2 regions of the Solibacillus ferritrahens genome follow, and region 2 is predicted to be linked to the other one. Evidence: riboswitches for the same ligand, from Rfam matches in the RefSeq annotation. Region 2 holds a riboswitch; the other holds the start of a gene.

Region 1 (7,675 bases), on a different contig from region 2:
ATTCGTATCAGAAGATGCAAAAGAAGGCATCCATGCTTTTATTGAAAAACGTGAACCAGTATTTACAGGAAAGTAAATAAATGTATCCGCCCCGTTTTTACGGGATTAAATTAAAAAGCTTTTAGGAGGTCTAGATTATGAATATTTTTGTATTAGTAAAACGTACTTTTGACACAGAAGAAAAAATCGTCGTATCAGGCGGTAAAATTCAAGAAGATGGTGCTGAGTTCATCATCAACCCATATGATGAGTATGCAATTGAAGAAGCAATTCAAAAGCGTGACGCATTAGGCGGTAAAGTAACAGTTGTGACAATCGGTGGCGAAGATGCAGAAAAGCAATTGCGAACAGCTTTAGCAATGGGTGCTGACGAAGCGGTATTAATTAATACAGAAGATGATTTAGATGAGCTGGACCAATATTCTTCAGCTTATATTCTATCAGAATATTTAAAAGATAAAGAAGCAGATTTAATTTTAGCTGGAAACGTAGCAATTGATGGTGGTTCAGGGCAAGTAGGTCCTCGTCTTGCAGATTTACTCGGAATTAATTACGTAACAACAGTTACAAGCCTTGAAATCGATGGAACGAATGTAAAAATTGTTCGCGATATTGAAGGGGACTCTGAAGTATTAGAAACATCTTTACCATTATTAGTAACAGCTCAACAAGGGTTAAATGAGCCACGTTACCCATCTTTACCAGGTATTATGAAAGCGAAGAAAAAGCCGCTTGAAGAGCTTGAGTTAGATGATTTAGATATCGATGAAGACGATGTTGAAGTAAAAGTAGAAACAGTTGAAATTTACTTGCCGCCACAAAAAGCAGCTGGTCGTGTATTAGAAGGGGATCTTTCAGCGCAGGTAAAAGAATTAGTAAACTTACTTCATAGTGAAGCGAAAGTAATTTAATAGAATATCAACTTGAGATACGAAAATTTTTACGAAGATGGTAATGGAGGGATATTTTATGACGAAAAAAGTTTTAGTGTTAGGTGAGGTTCGAGAAGGGAGCTTACGTAACGTTACATTTGAAGCAATCGCAGCAGGTTCAAAAATCGCTGACGGTGGAGAAGTAGTAGGATTATTAGTAGGGGATTCAGTAAATGATTTAGCTCAAGAGTTAGTTGCCTATGGCGCAAGCCGCGTAATTACAGTCGAGCATCCACACTTGAAAAATTATACATCTGACGGCTACAGCCAAGCTATTTTAGCGGTCGTTGAACAAGAAAGCCCAGAAGCAATTGTCTTCGGTCATACATCTTTAGGCAAAGACTTATCTCCAAAAATTGCCTCTCGCTTACAATCCGGTTTAGTTTCGGATGTAACAGATATCGAAGGTTCTGGCGATGATACAGTATTCATCCGTCCAATCTATTCTGGTAAAGCATTTGAGAAAGTAAAAATTAAAGACGGCGTAATCTTCGCGACAATCCGTCCGAATAATATCGCACCTTTAGAAAAAGACGGTTCTCGTACTGGTGAAGTATCGTCTGTATCAGTTGATATTACAAATTTACGTACTATCATTAAAGAAGTTGTTCGTAAATCAACAGAAGGTGTTGACCTTTCAGAAGCAAAAGTAGTAGTAGCAGGTGGTCGTGGGGTAAAATCCGAAGAAGGATTTGAGCCATTAAAAGAACTTGCCAATTTACTAGGCGGTGCAGTTGGTGCTTCTCGTGGTGCATGTGACGCAGAATATTGTGATTACTCATTACAAATTGGTCAAACAGGTAAAGTAGTAACACCTGACCTTTATATTGCAGCTGGTATTTCTGGTGCTATCCAACATATGGCTGGTATGTCGAATTCGAAAGTAATCGTTGCCATTAACAAAGATCCGGAAGCAAACATTTTCAAAGTAGCGGACTATGGTATTGTAGGCGATTTATTTGAAGTAGTACCAATGTTAATCGAAGAATTTAAAGCGCTTAAAGTAAACGCATAATAAGTAAGCTTCCCTCTTTTGAGGGAAGCTTTTTATGTCCGAAATAAATGGGAAAAACATGAAAAAAGACGGTGAAATATCCTGCGTTCATATTCCCGAGCATTTTACTACTTTTTAAATGGCAAAACATGCTATACTACAACCATATGTTATTGAAGGAGGCTATTTTATTATGGCAATTGTACACGGTACAGATCAAACTTTCCCACAGGAAATTTCAAACGGCACAGTTTTAGTAGACTTTTGGGCTGCATGGTGCGGACCATGTAAAATGATTGCTCCAGTTCTTGAAGAATTAGATGCAGAAATCGGTAACGATGTAAAAATCGTAAAAGTGGATGTAGATAACAACCAAGGCACTGCTGCAGATTATCAAATTATGTCAATCCCATCATTATTATTATTTGTTGATGGTGAATTAAAAGCAAAAACTGCTGGCTTCATGCCAAAAGAAGCTTTAATCGACTTTATTAACGATAACAAATAATTAAATTGTAAAGCCGTATGCCTAATAAGGTGTACGGCTTTTTTCTTATAGGACTATAAGTTAAAATAAAGTGAATGACATATCCAAATGGGTGAGAATATGAATGCAAATATTAAAGCAAAGCTAGAAATATTACCGAATGAGTCCGGCTGCTATATTATGAAAGACCGTCAAGGCACAATAATATATGTCGGCAAGGCGAAAGTATTAAAAAACCGAGTGCGTTCGTATTTTACAGGCAGCCATGATGGTAAAACAGCGAGATTAGTCAGTGAAATAGAGGACTTTGAATATATTGTAACTTCAAGTGATCTTGAAGCACTTATACTAGAGCTGAATTTAATAAAATTACATGATCCGAAATATAATGTGAAGTTAACAGATGATAAAACATATCCTTATATAAAAATAACGAATGAACGTTACCCTCGAATAATAACAACTAGGAAAGTAAAAAAGGATAAGGCAAAATATTTTGGACCTTATCCAAATGCGTATGCTGCCAATGAAACGCGGAAATTGCTCGATCGTTTATATCCACTTCGTAAATGTACACATCTGCCAAATCAAGTATGCCTGTATTATCATTTAGGGCAATGTTTAGCCCCCTGTGTAAAAGACATTGAAAAACAAGTATATGATGAAATGATTGGTGAAATTTCAAAGTTTCTAAACGGTGGTGTCGAAGAGATTCAAAATGACCTTCAGCAAAAAATGCTGGATGCCGCCGAAAAGCTTGAATTTGAACGGGCCAAGGAATTCCGGGATTTAATTGCACATATCGAGCAGGTTATGCAAAAGCAAAAAATAGTATCGGATGATTTGAGCAATCGAGATGTATTTGGCTATGCGGTCGAAAAAGGCTGGATGTGTGTACAAGTATTTTTTGTACGGCAAGGAAAATTAATTGAACGTGATGTTTCCATTTTCCCTATTTATAACGAGGCGGAAGAAGAATTTTTAACATTTGTCGGACGTTTTTACGAGCAGCCACATCATTTACTACCAAAAGAGATTTTCGTACCAAAGACAATTGATGGAACGATTTTGCAAAAGCTTTTAAATGTAAAGGTACAAACCCCAAAGCGCGGAACAAAAAAAGAGCTGGTCGATCTAGCGATGAAAAATGCCAATATTGCAATACATGGGAAATTCCAGTTAATTGAGCGGCAGGAAGAACGAACAGTAGGAGCTTGTGAAGCACTTGCCGAAGCTATGCAAATTCCATTGCCACTCCGTATAGAAGCTTTTGATAATAGTCATATGCACGGTGCGGATCCTGTTTCTGCAATGGTTGTTTTTGTTGACGGGAAGCCTGCAAAAAAAGAATACCGGAAATATAAAACGCGGGAAGCCGCAAAACATGATGATTATGGCGCGATGCAAGAGGTCATTCGTCGTCGTTATACACGAGTATTGCGGGAGAATTTACCACTACCGGACTTAATCCTAATTGATGGGGGAAAGGGACAAATGGAGGTCGCAAGAGAAGTAATTGAAGATGAGTTAGGATTAATGATCCCAATAGCAGGTCTTGCAAAAGATGATAAGCATAATACATCACAGCTGTTGTTTGGTGCTCCACCGGAAGTTGTACCTTTAAAACGGACAAGTGATGGATTTTACTTATTGCAGCGTATACAAGATGAAGTACACCGGTTTGCCATTACATTTTTGCGTCAACAACATCAGACGAATGCAATTACATCCGTACTTGATGGCATTGCAGGGGTAGGACCTAAACGTAAACAACAACTTATGAAGCATTTCGGATCGGTGAAGAAAATTCGTGAAGCAACTGAGCTGCAATTGCAAGAAGCCGGTGTCCCTGCAAAATTAGCAGAAGTGATTTATCGCCATTTTCACGAAGCATCATTGAATAAATAATAAGGTTATGTTACTATAAATGGTAATTCAATAGTTACTAATGATAGAGGTGCAGTATTAAAGAGTAAATTGCTCGAGGAAGAACAATTCCAGCGACAGCAATTGAAAGGGAATTCTGCCGAAGTGAAATGCGTATTGTTCACGTGTTTTGCTGGTTTTACATTTAAGAAATGTAAGATTGTCAGAACTTTATGTTCTGGAGAGCTATCCTGAAAAGCATATAAACTTTTATTTGTATTGACGGCGACTTTCCATGAACATATGGAAAGTCGTTTTTTTTTATGCGCAAAAATAAGGAGTGGAAGAGATTGCAAACAGTCGTAGTAAAGTTTGGTGGACCTATGTTGGCAACAACAGAAAAAATAGTACAGGTTGCAAAAAAGGTGATAAAAGAGCAAGGTCGCGGCATAAACTTAGTCGTTGTCGTTTCTTCGATGACACCCATTCGTCAAAATTTACGCCAATTTGCAGCGGAAATTACGCATGAACCGTCGAAGCGTGATATGGATGCATTAATCGCTACAGGAGCGCAGTTGACTAGTGCCCTTCTTGCAATAGCGATTCAAGAGCATGGTGGGAAAGCAGTTTCACTTGTCGGTTGGCAGGCAGGTATTCAAACGAATGAAAAATATGGTAATGCCCGGATTGATTTTGTAGATAATAAACGTATTGAAAAGCATTTTGAATTAGGAGAAATCGTTGTTGTATCAGGTTTTCAAGGAATAACAGAGACCGATAACATTTCGACATTAGGGAAAGGTGGATCTGAAACTTCCGCTGTTGCATTAGCGGTTGCTTTAAATGCGGAGCGTGTCGATATTTATTCATCGGTGGAGGGTATTTATACGGCAGATCCTCAGCGTGTTGAAAGTGCTACAAAACTTTCTGAGATTTCATATGATGAAATGTTGGAGTTTTCAAATTTAGGTACTAAAATTTTGCATCCTCGTGCGGTTGAGCTTGCAAAAAAATACAATATGCCAATCGTTGTACGCTCAGCTAAAGAGGATGTAGAAGGTACATTAATAAAAGGGGATGTAGACATGGAAAAGAATTTACTTGTGCGCGGGGTGGCATACGAATCTGATATTATTCGTTTAACAATTGGATATGATTCATATGAAACAGCGTCATTAGCCGAAGTATTTAGTGTTTTAGCAGAAAATGATATCAATGTTGATATTATTGTGCAGGCAGTAATTGATGGGATAAAGCCTACTATTTCCTTTACAATATCTAAAGTAGAGTTTGCAGAAGCTTTACGTGTATTAGAATCGAGTAAACTGTCACTAGGATTTAGTTTTGCAGATTTTGAAGTCGGTTTGGCTAAAGTATCGATTATTGGATCAGCGATGGCTTCGAATCCAGGAGTTGCGGCACGCATGTTTGCGCGTCTAGGACGTGAGCATATTCCGGTTAAAATGGTTAGTACATCTGAAATAAAAGTGTCAGTCGTTGTTCCACAAGAAGATATGGTGTATGCTGCAAACGCTTTGCATGAGGAATTTAATATAGCAATGAAGGAAGTTCCGGCTTCATAAAATAAGGTAGAAGATAAATTTAGAGCTTTCTTGGTGCTAATTAATAGTGATAATGCTATATTTATGATATTAAAGGAACTAAAAACTGTTGCTTTCTAAAAAAAAGCAACAGTTTTTAGTTATGCTCAAATCTTCTCTTTTAAATCCCACTTTAAAATGAATTTGACGTAATTCTTCTTTTCGATTTTTTCTACATAGCATTCGGTTAAGTAACCGAGTTGCTTTTGTTTTTGCTCGGCCAAAAAGCCAGCCTCTAAACGAAAACAGCGCTGCTCAATATTAATCGACATTTCCTCGGTTGTCATAAGTATGTAATGAAGTTCATCCTTTATTTCTTTATCTAAAATTAACTGACCCCAACCGGCCTCCCCAAAAAATGAAGGAAGCTCATCCATGGCAAATAGCGGAAATTTACGTGCGAGTTCTTTCCCTGCCCAATATAAAACATCTTCCTCATGCTTACCTAAAATCGATGGTAGAAGATGATCGCGAAGGATTTCATATCCAAAACTTGGAATCGTTTTCATTTTGTACCCCTCCATATTAAAAACCTCTTTCATAAATTTTCTTATAATTTTCATTCTTTCAGGAAGAAAATAGTTATAAGTAGAAAAAACTGGACTTTAAATAGCATAAATCCGTCTTTAAAATGATTATAAAATATCCCTCGTTACCTTGACGCTAGTATCTGTTGAGAGTACAATGGACATGTCATAATATTGTACCATGATGAAATGCGCAGTCAATAACACAACGTTTACAATTTTGAGGCGTTGCACATTGTGTATTTCAAGTACTAAGGGGGGTAACAGTTTTGTCGAAAGATCGTGAATTTTTATGGCGCCGCTTACACTCGTTATTAGGTGTAGTTCCTGTCGGGTTGTTCTTGGTGTTCCACTTAACTTTGAACTTCACTGCAGTTGGTGGTGAAGAGGTTTACAATAACGCAACAGGTATGATGGAATTAGTTCCACATTCGTTATTGTTAGCAATGGAATGGATTATTATCTATATTCCATTAATGTTCCACGGATTCTATGGTGTGTTTATTGCATTTACATCTACACACAATACGGGTCGTTTCAGCACATTCCGTAACTGGATGTTTGCTTTACAACGTTTTACAGGAATCTTCCTAGTAATTTTCATTGCGTGGCACATTTTCCAAACGCGTATTCAAAAAGCGTTTGGTGCTGAAGTTAACTTCGATATGATGGTGGAAATCGTTGACAATCCATTAATGTTGGCATTCTATATTGTCGGTATCGTTTCAGCAGCATTCCACTTAGCTAACGGCCTATGGTCATTCTTAGTAAGCTGGGGTATTACACAGTCTAAAAAATCTCAACAGATCGCAACTTATGTTACGTTATTATTCTTCGTAATATTGGCGATCGTAGGTGTTGCAGCTATCATCTCATTCGTAATTTAACTTGATCACTAATACACAGTTATAAAGGCAGTTCGAATGAATTATGAGTAAAAGTAATTAGCAATTAATGAGGAGTGAGAAATAATCATGGCAAAGAGTAAAGTAATCGTCGTTGGTGGCGGTTTAGCAGGCTTAATGGCTACGATTAAAGCAGCTGAAGTTGGTACTGCAGTTGAATTATTCTCGTTAGTTCCCGTAAAACGTTCACACTCTGTATGTGCACAAGGCGGAATTAACGGAGCAGTAAATACAAAAGGTGAAGGGGATTCTCCATGGATCCACCTTGATGATACAGTATACGGTGGAGATTTCTTAGCGAACCAACCACCAGTTAAGGGTATGTGTGATGCAGCCCCTGGAATTATCCACTTAATGGACCGT
Region 2 (7,675 bases):
TGTTCCTATGTGGTTTTTTGCAATAGCAATTGCATTTGCTGTTGTCTTTATACTTATAAGTGAATGGAACTCAAGAAAATAAAGATTGGCAAAAGAAAAACAAGGGCGTGTTCCGAAAATGAATTTTTCGGGAACCTCCTTGTTTTTTATTGCGATAAAGTTACTTTTGTAGCTACTTTTTCTCCTAATGCTATTTTTAGCGCAATGTACGTTTTAAAAATTCCTTCGTCCGTTCGTGACTTGGATTTACAAGTATTGCTTCAGGAGGACCTTCTTCTACAATTACTCCTTTATCCATAAAAACGATGCGGTCGGATACTTCCTTTGCAAATTCCATCTCATGTGTGACAATCAGCATTGTATTTCCCTGATCTGCGAGATGACGCATTACTTTCAATACTTCCCCCACCATTTCCGGATCGAGTGCAGACGTCGGTTCATCGAACAACATCACATCCGGGTCCATCGCTAATGCACGCGCTATTGCCACACGTTGCTTTTGACCACCTGATAAATGTTTTGGCTTCGCATTTTTATAAGCACTCATGCCAACCAGTTCTAAATATTTGAACGCATTTTGCTGTGCTTCTTCTTTTGTACGCTTCAGTACTTTTATTTGACCGACCATACAGTTATTAAGTACATCCAAATTATTGAACAAATTAAACTGCTGGAAAACCATACCTAAATGTGTGCGGTACTTTTCTATATGATGACCATCATTTAGTATATTTTCGCCGTTGTATATGATTTCCCCAGCTGTAGGTGTTTCTAGAAGGTTAATGCATCGTAACAATGTAGATTTCCCCGATCCAGAAGAACCGATTAATGTAACAACCTCTCCTTTATTTACCTGGAAATTAACATCTTTTAATACTTCATGATCACCGAATTTTTTATTTAAATGGTTAATGTCAATTACAACTGTCATAGTTTATTTACCATCCTTTTCTAGCTTATTGCCTGTAATGAGCTCCACTTTATAGGAAGCGGGTCCATCCATCTTCTTCTCAAACAGTAATAAGAACCGCGTTACGGTAAATGTCATAATGAAGTACAATACCGTTGCAATAAAGAATGCTTCGATATATTTATAGTTACTACCGGCAATCGAGTTCGCTGTAAAGAATAGTTCTACTACGGAAATAACACTTAAAACCGAAGAGTCTTTAATATTCATAACGAATTGGTTACCTGTAGCAGGTAAGATATTTCGTGCTACTTGTGGTATGACGATATGAATCATTGTTTGAAGATGATTCATCCCGATTGCCTGAGCTGCCTCAAATTGCCCTTTATCAATCGATACAATACCCCCACGCACATATTCCGCCATATAGGCTCCTGTGTTTAAGCTTATAACGAGAGAAGCTGCTAAAAAGCGGTCAATATCAATTCCTAAATAAACAAGACCGTAAAACACAACCATGGCTTGAACCATCATTGGCGTTCCCCTAAATATTTCCACATATGCGGTTAATATGAAATTGAATACTTTTAAAAGCATTGATTTTACATTCTTTTTACGTTTAGGAATCGTATGCATAATTCCGATAAAAAATCCGATTAGTGTTCCACAAATAGTTCCGATAATTGCCAATAGAAGTGCAGTCCAAGCTCCACGTACGAATAAATCCCAGTTGTTCGTAAACAAGTTCCATGATGATTCCAAAAATGCCATAGCCTTGTCCTCCAATTCTTTCTTATTAATATTCTATATGTATTGGGTGATGATAATAGAAAAAGGTTGTCTCCCGTTTGCCGGCAAGACAACCTTAATTAAAACATCATTGCTGCACGGTTTACTGTGCTGCTGGTTGATTTGCAATAGCGTCTTCCATTAATTGTTGACGCTCTTCTTCCGAAATTTCAGCTAATACTTTGTTAATTTGTTCACGTAAATCAGATCCCTTTTTCAACCCTACTGCTACAGCTGTAGACGCTTCATCTGCTTCGAAGTTTGGTTCTGGAACGATATACTTAATGTTGTTTAATGCCATTTCAGCAGAAATACCCTCAGGTCGCTCAGAAACGTAGCCATCGATTGCACCTGATTGTAATTGCACGCGCATTGCACCAAAGTCAGTTGCTGCTACCTGCTTATTTACACCTTCGATTTGGTCAATTACATCATAGTGTGTTGTCGCTTGCTGACCTGTAATTTTTGCACCCGAGAAATCAGATAATGATGTTGCATTAGCATATGGACCATCTTCTTTAACTACGATTACATAATCACTTGTATAATAGTTTTCTGTAAAATCGATTGCTTCCTTACGATCCGGCATTGGCGACATTCCTGCAATTACTAAATCAATTGCGCCTGATTGCAATGAAGGAATTAACCCATCCCAGTCTGTTTTCACAACTTTTAATTCCATATCTAAGCCTTCAGCAATTTTTTTCGCGATTTCCACATCATAGCCTGCTGCGTATTCTTTAGAACCATCAATCGGTACTCCACCGTTTGAATCACCTTTTTGTGACCAGTTAAATGGTGCATAACCGGCTTCCATACCAACCTTTAATACTTTCTTGTCTGAACCAGTTGATTTTTCATCATCTGTACCACATGCTGCAAGTACAAAAATCGTCATCATTGCAGTAATTACCATTAATAGTTTCTTTTTCAAGTCAATTCTCTCCTTATTAAATATATTTCCGGCTTTTAGAAATGAAAAAAAACAACCTAAAAGGATATCCTTAGGTCGTTTACATTCACGATTAGCCCAAATCCTCTACAGTTCCCAATATGAGATAGCACACCTCAATCATCCGGGAAGAAGATTGAGACAGTCCTGCAATTATTTATTACAGACCCAGCGCTGTTAAATCGAGCTAAAACAACACTTCGGCGATATTTCCTTCTTTTATACTTCACTGTCAGCTCAATGACTCCATACAAAACTATTAAATACCGCACCTCTACCTCACTAAGCTGTGAGGTTTTGTTATTAAATTAATAGTCTAAGTTTAACATTATTCCAACTTTTCCGTCAACACTCATTTTTCTGAAATTTAAATAAAAAAAAGCTAATTCGCAATATAAATTACGAATTAGCTTTCAAAGTTTTAATTATGAATTTAATAATAAATCTTCTGGGTTTTCAATCATTTCTTTAACTGTTTTTAAGAAGCCAACAGAATCTTTACCATCGATGATACGGTGGTCATAAGATAATGCCACGTACATCATTGGGCGGATTTGAACTTCACCGTTAACAGCTACTGGACGGTTAACGATTGAGTGCATACCTAAAATACCAGCTTGTGTACCGTTCATGATAGGCGTTGACATTAATGAACCGAATACACCACCGTTTGTGATTGTGAAAGATCCACCAGCCATGTCGTTTAAGCCTAATTTTTTGTCGCGAGCTTTACCTGCAAGCTCAGCGATGTTTTTCTCGATTTCAGCGAAGTTCTTAGCGTTAGCATCACGAACTACTGGTACTACTAAACCTTCTTCAGTTGATACCGCGATCCCGATATCGAAGAAGTTGTTTAAGTGAATTTCGTCACCGTTAATTTGAGCGTTAACGTATGGATATTTTTTAAGTGCTGCAACTACTGCTTTTGTGAAGAATGACATGAAACCTAATTTGATGTCGTTTGCTTTCACGAATTGTTCTTGTTTACGTTTACGTAATGCCATGATGTTAGTCATGTCGATTTCGTTGAATGTAGTTAACATTGCAGTTGATTGTTTAACTTCTAATAAACGTTTTGCAATTGTTTGACGACGACGGCTCATTTTTTCAACAGTTACACGATCAGTGTCAGCTGCTGGTGTGAAGATCATTGGACCATTTCCAGCTGGAGCTGCTGCTTGAGCAGGTGCTGCAGGCGCTGTGCCATGAGCTGCTACGTCTTGAACACGTACACGACCTTGAGGATCTACTGGAGAGATCGCTGCTAAGTCAATGCCTTTTTCACGAGCTAATTTACGAGCTGCTGGTGAAGCAATTACTCGCTCACCTGAAGTTTCTTCAACTGCTACTGGAGCTGGTGCTGCTGCTTTAGGAGCTTCTTCTTTTGCAGGTGCAGCAGGTGCTGGTGCTTCCTCTTTTGCTGCAGGTGCTGGAGCTGCGCCTTCGCCAGCTTCAACTACCGCGATTACTTGTCCAACTAATACAGTATCGCCTTCTTCAGCTAAAATTTGAGTTAATACGCCTGCTTCTTCAGAGATGATTTCAGCGTTTACTTTATCTGTTTCTAATTCTACGATGAATTCGCCTTTTTCTACGCGATCTCCAACTTTTTTAACCCACTGGGCAATTGTGCCTTCAGTAATTGATTCTGCTAATTCAGGGACTTTAATTTCAGCCACGTTCATATCCTCCTTTTATTACGCTATACAGTTATTGTATAGCAAGCTACCCCTACCTTATATAGAAGTAGCTTGGGTATCAATCAATCGATTATATTATTTTTCAAGTGCTTCATTTACTAATTTCGCTTGAGCTGCTTTATGTGAATCGCCATCACCTTCAGAAGTTGAGCTCATTGCAGGGCGACCTACATAGCGAACTTTTTTGCCTTCAGCAATATCATATAATGTTTCAAGAACATAAGTCCATGAGCCTTGGTTTTTCGGCTCTTCCTGTACCCATACAATTTCCTTCACATTCGGGAAGCGAGCGATAATATCTTTCACTTGTTGTGCAGGGAATGGGTAAATTTGTTCAACACGAACGATGTGCAGGTGGTCAAAACCTTCGCCATCTTTTACACGCTCTGCTAAATCTATCATTACTTTACCTGTTCCAAGTACTACTTTTTCTACAGACTTAGGATTTTTACCTAAACCTGGCTGTTCAATAACTTCCTGGAATCGACCAGTAGCTAGTTGTTCAGCTGTCGCTGCAGCTAATGGGTGGCGTAGTAGTGATTTTGGAGATACCACTATTAATGGGCGTACACCTTCAGTACCTAATAAAGCAGCTTGACGACGCAATAAGTGGTAGTAGTTACCTGCGTTAGAGCAGTTTGCTACGAACCAGTTATTTTCAGCTGATAATTGTAGGAAACGTTCCATACGGCTAGATGAGTGCTCTGGACCTTGACCTTCATAACCATGTGGTAATAGAAGTACGAAACCAGATTTTTGTCCCCATTTAGAGCGTGCACTTGAGATGAAGTTATCAAACATTACTTGTGCCATGTTTGCGAAGTCACCGAATTGCGCTTCCCATACAGATAGTACGTTTTCGTTTTCTAAATTATAACCATATTCAAATCCTACAACACCCGCTTCTGTAAGTGGTGAGTTGTAAACTGTGAATGAAGCTTTTGCACCTTCAACATGGTGTAATGGTGTGAACTCAGCGCCATTGTTTTTATCGTGTAATACTAAGTGACGTTGAGAGAACGTACCACGCTGTGCATCCTGACCAGTAAAACGAACCGGTGTGCCGTCTTGTGTAATTGTTGCATATGCTAATGTTTCAGCATGACCCCAGTCAATTTTACCTTCAGTAAATGCATCACGACGTTTTGCTAAAATCTTACCTAATTTGTTTTGTGGTTCAAAACCGTCACCAAATAAAAGTAAATCTTCGTTCACTTTAGCTAAACGATCTGCATCAACTTTCGTGTCAATCTCAGGGAATTCAATTTTTAATTCTTCAGGCATTTCAGTCGATAAGTGCTCGTCTTTTTCTGCCATTGCCTTAACATGATCGTAAGCAGCTTGCATTTCAGCATAAATGCTTGAATCCAATGCCTTTACTTCGTCTGCAGATAAAATACCTGCTTCAGCTAACTGTGCACCATATAATGCACGGATTGGCTCATGTTTTGCTACTAATTTATATGTTTCAGGGTTTGTTACTGTCGGATCATCCGTTTCATTATGTCCGTAGCGACGGTACCCAATCAAGTCAATAACGATATCTTTTTTAAACTTAGCACGGTATGCCGCTACAAAACGACCTACAGCTGCTACTGTTTCAGGGCTATCTGCATTCACATGGATTACAGGAATATCATACCCTTTAGCTGGATCTGATGAGTAGTTTGATGAACGAGAATCATGCAATTCAGTTGTGAAACCGATCATGTTGTTCGCGATAATCTGTACAGTACCACCAGTTTTAAAGCCTGCTGTTTGAGAGAAGTTAAAGCCTTCTGTTACAATCCCTTGACCTGCAAATGCTGCATCTCCGTGAAGAATAATACCCATTGCAGAAGATGGATCGTGCTTAGCAACACCCGGTTCAGAAGTATCATCTTGTGCAGCACGCACAGAACCAATAACAAGTGGATTTCCTACTTCTAAGTGAGATGGATTGTATGCTAATTTCACATTCAAGCCAGAATCATGTGTGTAAGATGCACCCATATGATACTTAACGTCACCTGTCCAGCCTTTTGTAATTTGTAAACGGCCGTCTTCTGGTAAGAAAAGATCATTCGAAACGTGTGCGAAATCTGAAAACATCATATCGTATGGTTTTTTCAGTACGTGAGTCAGTACATTTAAACGACCACGGTGAGCCATACCGATTCGTACATTTTTAACACCATTTGATTCAGAAGCTTTAATGATTTCATCTAATAAAATGATTTGTGTGTCTAAACCTTCTCCAGAGAAGCGCTTTTGACCAACGAATGTTTTATGGATGAATTTTTCAAAGTTTTCAATACGTGTTAAACGTTCTAACACGGCTTTCTTTTCATCTGAAGTTAGAGACGCTTTAAAAGCTCCTCCTTCAATTTGTGCTTCGATCCAAGCACGCTCTTCCGGGTTTTGTAAATGTGCAACTTCTACCCCTACTTTGTCTGTATAAACAGATTTCAAGTAATCAATTGCCTCTTTACCGTTAGTAACGCCTACAGGGACATTTGCAAAAAATACTGATGCAGGAATGGCCTGAAGATCTGCTGCTGTTAAATTGAATACGCTTTCTTCAATGCGTGAAGTATCTAATTGACGATTTTTTAATGGGTACAAATCTGCTGCTAAATGACCATATTCACGAATAGATTCTGCCAATTTAACTGCTGCTAATACTTTTTTGTAGTCTCCAGTACCTGCTACAGCTGCTGTTGCAGCTGGTTGTTGACCATCCGCGAATACAGGACCACCGTAAGCTTGGAATAACTGTACTAATTCCGGTTCAACTTCTTCAGGAGATTGCAGGAATAAGTCGTATTGCTCTAATACATAACCTAAGTTAGGACCAGAGAACGCAGACCATGGAGAACCTGCAGGTAATACATTGTTCGACATGAAAATAACCTCCAAATTTTGCCTTATGGCTGTTCCAATAATTTACTTAGGAAGAAATAATTTTATATACCACAATATTAAAATTATTATCTTCCCTATGTTGATAATAAAGTATCACTTTTTTATCTACCAAAATAAATCAAATAATATTTTACCACTCTTCCACACAGACTAAAAGCACATTATAAAAGGGGGAAGAACGTTTTTTCCATCTCAATCTTACTACTCTTCACAAAAAATACAACTCTTTTTATAAAATTAAGCATATTTTTTCTTGAACTATTGAAATAATAAATAGATTGACTAAAATTATTCTATTTTTTGTGGAATTTCAGGGAAAAAATAGTGCCTTTTTGTAAAGTACTCTCCACCTTCATCACGATTCGATACTTATCGACAAGCATTTTCGTAATGCTTAGGCCGAGCCCTGTACCAGCAACT

The links. A riboswitch is a leader RNA that binds a small molecule or an ion and turns the genes downstream of it on or off. The one in region 2 is predicted to bind lysine.
Region 1: linked by a shared signal. The riboswitch ahead of SNE38_RS15860 (aspartate kinase) and the one ahead of SNE38_RS12825 (transporter substrate-binding domain-containing protein) in region 2 are both predicted to bind lysine.

Annotation. Positions count from the first base shown of each region.
Region 1 is NZ_JAXCLE010000019.1:23,916-31,590, forward strand. Features, by position in the region: gene SNE38_RS15835 (enoyl-CoA hydratase) at 1-76, shown strand, start outside; gene SNE38_RS15840 (electron transfer flavoprotein subunit beta/FixA family protein) at 138-911, shown strand; gene SNE38_RS15845 (electron transfer flavoprotein subunit alpha/FixB family protein) at 970-1,947, shown strand; gene trxA (thioredoxin) at 2,120-2,434, shown strand; gene uvrC (excinuclease ABC subunit UvrC) at 2,534-4,321, shown strand; lysine riboswitch at 4,358-4,536, shown strand; gene SNE38_RS15860 (aspartate kinase) at 4,630-5,862, shown strand; gene SNE38_RS15865 (YslB family protein) at 5,988-6,404, opposite strand; gene SNE38_RS15870 (succinate dehydrogenase cytochrome b558 subunit) at 6,677-7,294, shown strand; gene sdhA (succinate dehydrogenase flavoprotein subunit) at 7,382-7,675, shown strand, end outside.
Region 2 is NZ_JAXCLE010000012.1:77,599-85,273, forward strand. Features, by position in the region: gene SNE38_RS12810 (hypothetical protein) at 1-82, shown strand, start outside; gene SNE38_RS12815 (amino acid ABC transporter ATP-binding protein) at 197-931, opposite strand; gene SNE38_RS12820 (amino acid ABC transporter permease) at 935-1,681, opposite strand; gene SNE38_RS12825 (transporter substrate-binding domain-containing protein) at 1,803-2,633, opposite strand; lysine riboswitch at 2,751-2,936, opposite strand; gene odhB (2-oxoglutarate dehydrogenase complex dihydrolipoyllysine-residue succinyltransferase) at 3,077-4,330, opposite strand; gene SNE38_RS12835 (2-oxoglutarate dehydrogenase E1 component) at 4,427-7,234, opposite strand; gene SNE38_RS12840 (sensor histidine kinase) at 7,549-7,675, opposite strand, start outside.